Regions from separate parts of the Streptomyces sp. NPDC002779 genome, predicted to be linked through region 2. Evidence: riboswitches for the same ligand, from Rfam matches in the RefSeq annotation. Region 2 holds a riboswitch; each other region holds the start of a gene.
What was found. Region 2 has a riboswitch for thiamine pyrophosphate ahead of ACFYW5_RS00355 (thiamine ABC transporter substrate binding subunit). Riboswitches for the same ligand answer to the same signal wherever they lie in the genome.
Positions count from the first base shown of each region.

Region 1: linked by a shared signal. The riboswitch ahead of thiC (phosphomethylpyrimidine synthase ThiC) and the one ahead of ACFYW5_RS00355 (thiamine ABC transporter substrate binding subunit) in region 2 are both predicted to bind thiamine pyrophosphate.
Region 3: linked by a shared signal. The riboswitch ahead of thiO (glycine oxidase ThiO) and the one ahead of ACFYW5_RS00355 (thiamine ABC transporter substrate binding subunit) in region 2 are both predicted to bind thiamine pyrophosphate.

Region 1 covers NZ_JBIAQC010000003.1:170,448-173,714, reverse strand. The annotation lists gene ACFYW5_RS10640 (SsgA family sporulation/cell division regulator) at 1-120, shown strand, start outside; gene ACFYW5_RS10635 (YibE/F family protein) at 284-1,678, opposite strand; TPP riboswitch at 1,750-1,939, shown strand; gene thiC (phosphomethylpyrimidine synthase ThiC) at 1,932-3,267, shown strand, end outside.
Region 2 covers NZ_JBIAQC010000001.1:89,278-92,544, forward strand. The annotation lists gene ACFYW5_RS00350 (ABC transporter permease) at 1-178, opposite strand, end outside; gene ACFYW5_RS00355 (thiamine ABC transporter substrate binding subunit) at 214-1,296, opposite strand; TPP riboswitch at 1,374-1,479, opposite strand; gene rlmN (23S rRNA (adenine(2503)-C(2))-methyltransferase RlmN) at 1,518-2,624, opposite strand; gene ACFYW5_RS00365 (SRPBCC family protein) at 2,672-3,121, opposite strand; gene ACFYW5_RS00370 (phosphatidate cytidylyltransferase) at 3,244-3,267, opposite strand, start outside.
Region 3 covers NZ_JBIAQC010000007.1:105,477-108,743, forward strand. The annotation lists gene ACFYW5_RS20915 (thiazole synthase) at 1-624, opposite strand, end outside; gene thiS (sulfur carrier protein ThiS) at 628-828, opposite strand; gene thiO (glycine oxidase ThiO) at 825-1,982, opposite strand; TPP riboswitch at 1,980-2,091, opposite strand; gene ACFYW5_RS20930 (hypothetical protein) at 2,144-2,494, shown strand; gene ACFYW5_RS20935 (NAD(P)/FAD-dependent oxidoreductase) at 2,545-3,267, shown strand, end outside.

The DNA of each region.
Region 1 (3,267 bases), on a different contig from region 2:
TTCCTCGACCGCACCGACAAGCTGGTGCCGCTGGGCCAGGAGGGTGCGCTGTCCGACTTCGACGCCAGTCTTGACGAGGCACTGGACCGCATCCTGGCGGAGGAGCAGAGCGCGGGCTGAAGCGGTGCGGCAGGGCGGCGGGAGACAGCCGTAACGCTTCAGCAGGCGGCCTGGGGTTGTGCAGGAACGCTTCTTCTCTGCACCGGGCCGTTGAGGCCGGAACCCAACCGTCCGTTGAAGCCGAAACCCAACTGTCGGGAGGTCCAGGCGGCGGCCCCGGGCCTCACCGCTTCCGCCGTCGCCCCCGTCCCCCTCGCGCCGGAGCCGGGCGTCCCCCGGCCGCGGCGGGCTCCCGCTCGGGGCGGTCGGAGGCGACCATCAGCGCGGCCAGGGCCGTGGTGACCGGGACCGAGGCGACCAGGCCGATCGAACCGACCAGGGTGCGCACGATCTCCTCCGCGACCAGCTCACTGTTGGCGACCGTGCCCACACTGCTCTGCGCGATCGAGAAGAGCAGCAGCAGCGGCAGCGCGGCGCCCGCATAGGCCAGGACGAGGGTGTTGACGACGGACGCGATGTGGTCGCGGCCGATCCGGATGCCGGCCCGGTACAGACCCCGCCAGCCCATCGTCGGGTTGGCCTCGTGCAGCTCCCAGACGGCCGAGGTCTGGGTGACCGTCACGTCGTCGAGGACACCGAGGGAACCGATGATGATGCCGGCGAGCAGCAGACCGCTCATGTCGATCTCCGGGTACAGCCCGTGGATCAGACCGGTGTTGTCGTCCGTGTTGCCGGTGAGGGCGGCCCAGTCGATGAAGACCGAGCCGAGGATGCCGATCAGCAGCAACGAGATCAGCGTCCCGAGAACCGCCACGGACGTCCGGGCCGACAGGCCATGGCACATGTAGAGGGCGATCAGCATGATGGCGCTCGACCCGACCACCGCCACGACCAGCGGGTTCGATCCCTGGAGGATGGCGGGCAGGATGAAGAGGGTCAGCACCAGGAAACTGACGGCGAGCGCGATCAGCGCCATGACACCGCGCAGCCGGCCCACCGCCACGACGGCCAGCGCGAAGAGCCCGGCGAGCACCGCCATCGGGATCCGGCGGTTGACGTCGGTGACCGAGTACTGGAGGTCCTTGGGCGCCGAGGGCTCATAGGCGACCACGACCTCCTCGTCCTCGTGCAGCTGCCGCGACTGGTCCGGCTGGACGATCTCGGTGAAGGTGCGGCCCTTGTCCTTGCCGGAGTCGACGCGGATCGTCGCCTTCTTGCAGGTGCCGTCCTCCTGCTGCTGCGCCGAGGAGCCCTCCGCGGTGGAGGTGTCGCCGGTCGGGGGAACCCCGGAGGCGTTCACCGAGGAGCAGCTGACCTCCTCGACCTTGGTGACGGTGGCCTGCTGGGTCTGACGGTCGAAGCCGACACCCGTGCGCTCGTGCGAGGGCGCGCCACCCGGCCACAGCACCGCGAGCCCCACGACGACCGCCGCGGCGAACGGGATGAGGATCGCCGCGATGACCTTGCGCAGATGCTTGGAGACCGGGGCCGCCGGGCCATGGGCATGGCTGTGGGAATGGCCGTTTCCGTGCCCGTGCCCGTCACCACCACCGGTGGATCCGGAACCGGGGCCGCGGGGCGGCTCGGGCGGGAACGGGGGTTCATGCGTCGTGGTCACCGACCGATCATCGCAAGAACGACCGGGGCCCCCTGTTCACCGCGCCCGAATTGACGCTAGCGTGGGGGCACCTTTGTACACGCGGGAGCTCGGAGCACCGGGCTGAGAGGGCGCTGACCTCCGTCCCAGCGATGTTTCACGTGGAACGTCACCACACGCGAGTGACGTTGCACACGAAACATCGGCAGACGGAAGCCGCTGCGTCGACCGCCGAACCTGTTACCGGGTAATGCCGGCGTAGGGAGTAGGTCTCATGACCATCAAGGACGCACGCACGCCTGCCTCCACGCAGAACACGACGAACGGTGCGAACGGTTCGTCGAGCGATGAGGCCGGGAAGTCCATCGGCTGGCACAAGGCGTACGTCGAGGGCTCGCGCCCCGATCTACAGGTGCCGGTCCGTCAGGTGCACCTCACCAACGGGCAGTCCGTCACGCTGTACGACACCTCCGGCCCGTACACCGATCCGGGCGTCGACACCGACGTCCGCCGGGGACTTTCCCCGCTGCGGGAGAACTGGATCATCGGCCGCGGCGACACCGAGGAGTACGCGGGCCGTCCCGTCCGCCCCGAGGACGACGGGATCAAGCACACCTCACCGCGCGGCGGCCTGCGCAACCTCGACGCGGTCTTCCCCGGCCGCCCCCGGCTGCCGCGCCGCGGCCGGGACGGGCAGGCGGTCACCCAGCTCGCGTACGCCCGCCGGGGCGAGATCACGCCCGAGATGGAGTACGTGGCCATCCGGGAGAACGTGGCGCCGGAAGTGATCCGAGAGGAGATCGCGGCAGGACGTGCGGTGCTGCCGGCGAACGTCAACCACCCGGAGATCGAGCCGATGATCATCGGCAAGCGGTTCCTGGTGAAGGTGAACGCCAATATCGGCAACTCCGCGGTGACGTCCTCCATCGAGGAGGAGGTCGAGAAGATGACCTGGGCGACCCGGTGGGGCGCCGACACGGTCATGGATCTGTCCACCGGCCGCAACATCCACACCACCCGCGAGTGGGTGCTGCGCAACTCCCCCGTCCCCATCGGCACGGTGCCGCTCTACCAGGCCCTGGAGAAGGTCGACGGCAAGGCCGAGGAACTGACCTGGGAGATCTACAAGGACACCGTCATCGAGCAGGCCGAGCAGGGCGTGGACTACATGACGGTCCACGCGGGCGTCCGCCTGCCGTATGTGCCGCTGACCGCCAACCGCAAGACCGGCATCGTCTCCCGCGGCGGCTCGATCATGGCCGCGTGGTGCCTCGCGCACCACAAGGAGAGCTTCCTGTACGAGAACTTCGAGGAGCTCTGCGAGATCCTCGCCGCCTACGACGTCACGTACTCGCTCGGCGACGGCCTGCGGCCCGGCTCGATCGCGGACGCCAACGACGAGGCGCAGTTCGCGGAGCTGCGGACGCTCGGCGAACTCAACCGGATCGCCAAGAGCTTCAACGTCCAGACCATGATCGAGGGCCCGGGACATGTCCCGATGCACAAGATCAAGGAGAACATCGACCTTCAGCAGGAGATCTGCGAGGAGGCGCCGTTCTACACGCTCGGCCCGCTGACGACGGATGTCGCCCCGGCGTACGACCACATCA
Region 2 (3,267 bases):
CGGTGGAGGCGAGCGCCTGCCAGGTGGTGAACCACAGGACGTGCCGGACGTCCGGCTGGGTCAGCACGTCCGCGATCCGGCCGAGCTGCCAGACCCCGTCGACCCGCAGGCCGCGGGCGACGATCGCGGCGACGGGGTAGGCGAAGAAGACGCCGAAGAACGCGACGGGCAGGGCCATCAGGCCCAGCCGCGCCGCGTGCCGGCGCCGGCCGGCTACTTCAGTACGAGCGAGGTCCACGACTTGACCCACTCGTCGCGGTGGTCGGCGATCTTCGCGGGGTCCATGGTCAAGGGCTTCTTGGCCGCGGGCCCGTGCTCGGTGAACTCCGCGGGCACGTCCGCCTCCTCGACCACGGGGTAGACGAACATGTTCAGCGGCATGTCCTCCTGGAACTTCTTGCTGATCAGGAAGTCGATCAGCGCCTTGCCGCCCTCGCTGTTCCGCGCGTTGCCGAGCAGGCCCGCGAACTCGATCTGCCGGAAGCAGGTGCCCTCGGCGACGCCGGTGGGAGCGGTGGCGGGCTTCGGGTCGCCGTAGATCACCTCGGCGGGCGGCGAGGAGGCGTACGACACCACGAGCGGCCGGTCGGCCTTGGCCGCCTTGCCGCCGGCGGAGCCGGAGAATTCCTCGTTGTAGGCCTGCTCCCAGCCGTCGACCACCTTGACGCCATTGGCCTTGAGCTTCTTCCAGTACTCCGGCCAGCCGTCGTCGCCGTAGCGCGCGGCGGTGCCGAGCAGGAAGCCGAGGCCGGGCGAGGAGGTGGAGGCGTTCTCGGTGACGAGGAGGTTCTTGTACGCGGGCTCGGCCAGGTCGTCGAGGGTCGACGGCGGGGCCAGGTCACGGTCCTCGAAGTACTTCTTGTCGTAGTTGACGCAGATGTCGCCGTAGTCGACCGGGGTGACCCGGTGCTCGTCCCGGTCGAGCTGGAACGTGGCGTCGATCCGGTCGAGGCCCTTCGCCTCGTACGGCTGGAAGAGCCCGTTGTCGAGCGCGCGGGACAGCAGGGTGTTGTCGACGCCGAAGAAGACGTCGCCCTGCGGGTCGTCCTTGGTCAGGATGGCCTTGTTGACGGCCTGCCCGGCGTCGCCGTCCTCCAGGACCTTGACCTGGTACCCGGAGCTCTTCTCGAAGTCCGCGAGGACCTCCTTGGACACGGCCCACGAGTTGTGGCTGACCAGGGTGACGGTCCTGGCGGCGCCGCCGGACCCGTGGTCGTCGTCGGAGGACCCGCACGCCGAGAGCGTGACGAGGCCGAGTCCGACGGCCATGACGGTGGCCTTCTTGGTGATGCTCACTGAATTCCTCCTGGAGTGGACCAGGAAGAGACGCGGCCCTGCCCGGACCTCCCAAGAGTCCGGGCAGGGCGCAACAGCTCGAGTGACGACCGATCTCCCTACCCAGAATGACCTGGGCGAGGTTCAGAGGGTCTGCGGCCTGTCCCGCACTCTCAGCGCTGTGGCGCTCCCCTGTCGGAATATGAAGATGTACGTACGACGATCAGACTACCGCGCGCACACTACCGCTCGGTGGCCGCGAGCTGACCACACGCCCCGTCGATCTCCTGGCCCCGGGTGTCCCGGACCGTCACCGGCACCCCGTGTGCCGCGATGGCCTCGACGAACGCCTTCTCGTCCTCGGGCCGGGAAGCGGTCCACTTCGAGCCCGGGGTCGGGTTCAGCGGGATCAGGTTCACATGCACGGGCTTGCCCTTGAGCAGCCGCCCGAGCCGGTCGCCCCGCCAGGCCTGGTCGTTGATGTCCCGGATCAGCGCGTACTCGATGGACAGCCGGCGCCCGGACTTCGCGGAGTACTCGAACCCCGCGTCCAGCACCTCGCGGACCTTCCAGCGGGTGTTCACCGGGACGAGGGTGTCGCGCAGCTCGTCGTCGGGGGCGTGCAGCGAGATCGCGAGCCGGCACTTGAAGCCCTCGTCGGAGAACCGGTGGATCGCCGGGACCAGACCGACGGTGGAGACGGTGATCCCGCGCTGCGACAGCCCCAGCCCGTCCGGCTCGGGGTCGGTGAGGCGCCGGATGGAGCCCACGACCCGGTTGTAGTTGGCGAGCGGCTCGCCCATCCCCATGAAGACGATGTTGGACAGCCGGGCGGGCCCACCGGGCACCTCCCCGTCCCGCAGCGCCCGCATCCCGTCGACGATCTGATGCACGATCTCGGCGGTGGACAGATTCCGGTCGAGCCCGGCCTGCCCGGTCGCGCAGAACGGGCAGTTCATGCCACAGCCGGCCTGCGAGCTGATGCACATGGTCACCCGGTCCGGATACCGCATCAGCACCGACTCGACGAGCGTCCCGTCGAACAGCCGCCAGAGCGTCTTGCGGGTGGTCCCCTGGTCGGTCGACAGATGCCGCACGACCGTCATCAGCTCGGGGAACAGCTCCTCGCGCAGCTTGCCGCGCGCCGCGGCCGGGATGTCGGTCCACTGCTCGGGGTCGTGGGTGTACCGCGCGAAGTAGTGCTGCGAGAGCTGCTTGGCACGAAACGGCTTCTCCCCGACCGCAGCGACGGCGTCCTTACGCTCGGCGGGCGAAAGATCAGCAAGATGCCGCGGCGGCTTCTTGGCTCCGCGCGGGGCGACGAATGTGAGTTCTCCGGGCTTAGGCATGGCTGTACCAGTGTCGCAGATCGATTCGTGTGGCCGGGGCCACCCGATCATCCGCCGATCCCCTCCAGCCGTTCCTTCAGCAGCGCCTCGTCCCGCGGCAGCTCCTTGCGGACCTGCGGGCGGACGACCAAGGGCACCAGGGCCTTGCCCAGGCCGTGTGCTTCGAAGTCGATCTCGATGGTCACGCGGCAGCGCCGGCCCTCGTCGAGCGGTTCGATCGAGCCGTGGGTGCGGGGACGGACCGGCCCTTCGATGCCGTGCAGGTCCCAGCTGTGCGGTGGGTCGAGGGCGTCGAACTCGATGGTCATCGGGACCTCGCGGGTGCCGATGCGGCGGGTGACCCGGACGCGCGAGCCGGGGTGCATCGGCCCCAGCTCCAGTGGCTCCGCCTTGACGGCGCTCAGCTGCCATTCGGGCAGATGGGAGGGGGTGGTGATGTACGCGAACGCTTCTTCGGGCGTGCAGTCGAGGTCGATGGATTCGCGGATGGCGGACATGGTGGGACCCCCTTCACGGGCGTACACCTCAAGCGTCCCACCACGCCGCCCCCGGGAACAGCGGAGCCCCCGCCGAGGCGGGGGCTCCCAGGGGTCCGTCGACGCGCAGCCGGACCCGACGCTCAGCCGGACCCGACGAACAGCAC
Region 3 (3,267 bases), on a different contig from region 2:
CGAGGCGAGCATCACACCCGCGCACCCCAGCTCCATCGCCAGCGCCGCGTCCGAGGCCGTACCTGCTCCGGCGTCCAGGATCACCGGCACGCGCGCGTGCTCCACGATCAGCTGAAAGTTGTGCGGGTTGCGGATCCCGAGCCCGGAGCCGATCGGCGAGCCCAGCGGCATGATCGCCGCACAGCCCACGTCCTCCAGCTTGCGGGCCAGCACCGGGTCGTCGTTGGTGTACGGCAGCACCGTGAACCCGTCGTCCACCAGGGTCTCCGCCGCGTCCAGCAGCTCGATCGGGTCCGGCAGCAGGGTTCGCTCGTCGGCGATGACCTCCAGCTTGACCAGATCGGTGCCGAGGGCCTCCCGCGCGAGGCGGGCCGTCAGCACCGCTTCCCCGGCCGTGAAGCACCCCGCCGTGTTCGGCAGCACCCGGATGCCGAGCCGCTCCAGCACCGACAGCACCGAGCCGTGCACCGAGGCGTCCACCCGCCGCATCGCGACCGTGGTCAGCTCGGTGCCGGACGCGGCCAGCGCCCGCTCCAGCACCTCCAGGGAGGGCGCGCCGCCCGTCCCCATGATCAGCCGGGACGAGAAGGACGTACCGCCGAGGACAAAGGCATCGTCGGCCATGGGTCAGCCTCCTTGGACGGCGGTCAGGACCTCGACGCGGTCCCCCTCGGAGAGGGACGTCGAGGACCACTGCGCGCGCGGGACGACGGTTTCGTTGAGCGCGGCGGCCACTCCGGAGGGCGCCGCGGTGAGGGACTGCACGAGCGTGTCGAGAGCCGTGCCCGGCTCGATCCGCCGACGCTCGCCGTTGACCGAGATGTTCATACGGGCTGCTCCGTGCGTGCGAACCGCTTCGGACTGAAGGGACGGGCCTCGTCGGTGAGTTCACCGGTGGCCAGGGCGTGCGCGAGGGCGTCCCCGGTGATCGGGGTGAGCAGCACGCCGTTGCGGTAGTGCCCGGTCGCCAGCAGCAGGCCGTCCAGCTCGGTCGGGCCCAGCAGGGGCGCGTTGTCGGGGGACCCGGGACGCAGCCCCGCGCGGGTCTCGGTGAGCGGCAGCTCGGTGATGCCGGGCATCAGCTCGTGCGCGTCGCGCAGCAGCTCGTACACGCCTCCCGCGGTCACCGTCGTGTCCCAGCCCAGCTCCTCGCTGGTCGCGCCGACGACCAGCTCGCCGTCGGCCCGCGGCACCAGGTAGACCTGGCTGCCGCGCACCACCGCGCGGACGGTCCGGCTCAGGAACGGCGCCTGCCGCTTCGGCACGGTCAGCCTCAGCACCTGCCCCTTGACGGGCCGTACGGGAGGCAGCACGGCCTCCGGGACGCCCGCCAGCCGCCCGCTGAGGCTGCCGGCCGCCAGGACCACCTGCCCGGCGCCGAGCACGGTGCCGTCGTCCGTCACGCACCCGGCCGCCCGCCCCTGCACCACCGACAGCCGCGTCGCCCACGCCCGGTGGAAGACCACGCCCGCCCGCTCACAGGCCGTCACCAGCGCCCGCGCCAGGCGCCGCGGGTCGATCTGGTGGTCGCCGTCCACCCGGAGCCCGCCGCGCACGCCCGGCGCGAGCATCGGCTCCAGCCGCCGGCACTCCCGCCCCGACAGCCACTCCGAGTCGAGGCCCGACTCCCGTTGCAGCGCGTGCAGTTCCCGCAGATGCGCCCGGTCGTCGGCGTCCAGCGCGACCGCGAGGGTGCCGCACTGGCGGTACCCGAGGTCCTGTCCGGTGAGGTCGGTCAGCTCGGCCGCGAACGCGGGATAGCGGCGCGCCGAGGCCAGATTCAGGCCGAGCAGTGTCTGCTCGCCGTAGTGCAGTTCCGTGACGGCGGCCAGCATGCCGGCCGCCACCTGGGCGGCGCCGCCGCCCGGCTCGGGGTCCACCACGGCCGTGGCGAACCCGCGCTGTGCGGCCCGCCACGCCGTGACCAGGCCGATGATTCCGCCCCCGAGGACGAGGACGTCTGACGAACGCGTAGGCGACATGGGCGTCCAGCCCCTCCCTTCGCCGGCATGACCCGGATCAGGTTCGTACGGTCGGAGGCCGCCAGCCTCCCTCTCAGCCCGGTGCGTCCGGGCTCCCGCGAGTGCTTGTACGTTGGCCACCCTAACCGCTCGTTCCGCGCCTCTGCAGGGAGCCTCGCCCCATGCCCCGCTCGCTCGACGGCCTCGTCCTCGCCCCTGTCGCCGACCAGGCCCCAGGTCAGGTGGGCACGCGGACCCGCTTCACCTACCACGAGAAGGACGGGGAGATCTGGGCCGATTACGCGGGCGGCGATGTCGTACGCGGGCATCTGGTGGGCACGCGCGAGGGTGACCGGCTGGACTTCCGGTACGTGCAGCTCAAGCGGGACGGGACCACTGCGTCCGGGCACTGCGTGTCGACGGTCGTGGAGCTGCCCGACGGGCGGGTGCGGCTGGAGGAGAGCTGGCAGTGGGAGTCCCGGCCGGGCCGGGGAACCAGCGTTGTGGAGCAGGTCACGCGGCACGACGGCTGACTGACAGTTTGTCAGTTGACTATGGTGATCAGGTGAGCGAGCAGACGACGATGTCGCAGCGGCGGGTGGTGGTGGTCGGCGCGGGCATGGCCGGCGTGCAGACCGCGGTCGCCCTGCGTGAACAGGGCTTCACGGGCACGGTACGGGTGATCGGCGCCGAGCCCCACCAGCCCTACGACCGGCCCCCGCTGTCCAAGGCCGTCCTGCTCGGCAAGGCCGAGGGATCCGCCTTCGACATGGACTTCGAGGCACTCGGCATCGAACTCGACCTCGGCCGCGAGGTCCTGGGCGTCCGCCCGGCCGACCACGAGCTGGACACCGCCGCGGGCCCGGTTCCCTACGACGTCCTGGTCGTCGCCACCGGCGCCGAGCCGATCCGGCTGCCGGGCGCCGAGGGCGTGCCCGGAGTCCATCTGCTGCGCACCCTCGACGACGCCGAGCGGCTGCGGCCCGTGCTCGCCCGCCAGCACGACGTCGTGGTCGTCGGTGCGGGCTGGATCGGCGCCGAGTTCGCCACCGCCGCGCGTGAGGCGGGCTGCTCGGTGACGGTCGTGGAGGCGGCGGACCGGCCGCTCGCGGGCGCGCTGCCCGCCGAGGTGGCCGCGCCGATGACCGCCTGGTACGCCGACAGCGGGGCCGAACTGCGTACCCGCGCGCGTGTGGCGCGCGTCGAGCCCGGCGCGGTGGTCCTCGACGACGGCTCGGTGCTGCCCGCGGGGGCCGTCGTGGTCGGCATCGGCGCCCGCCCCGCCACCGCCTGGCTGGCCGGCTCC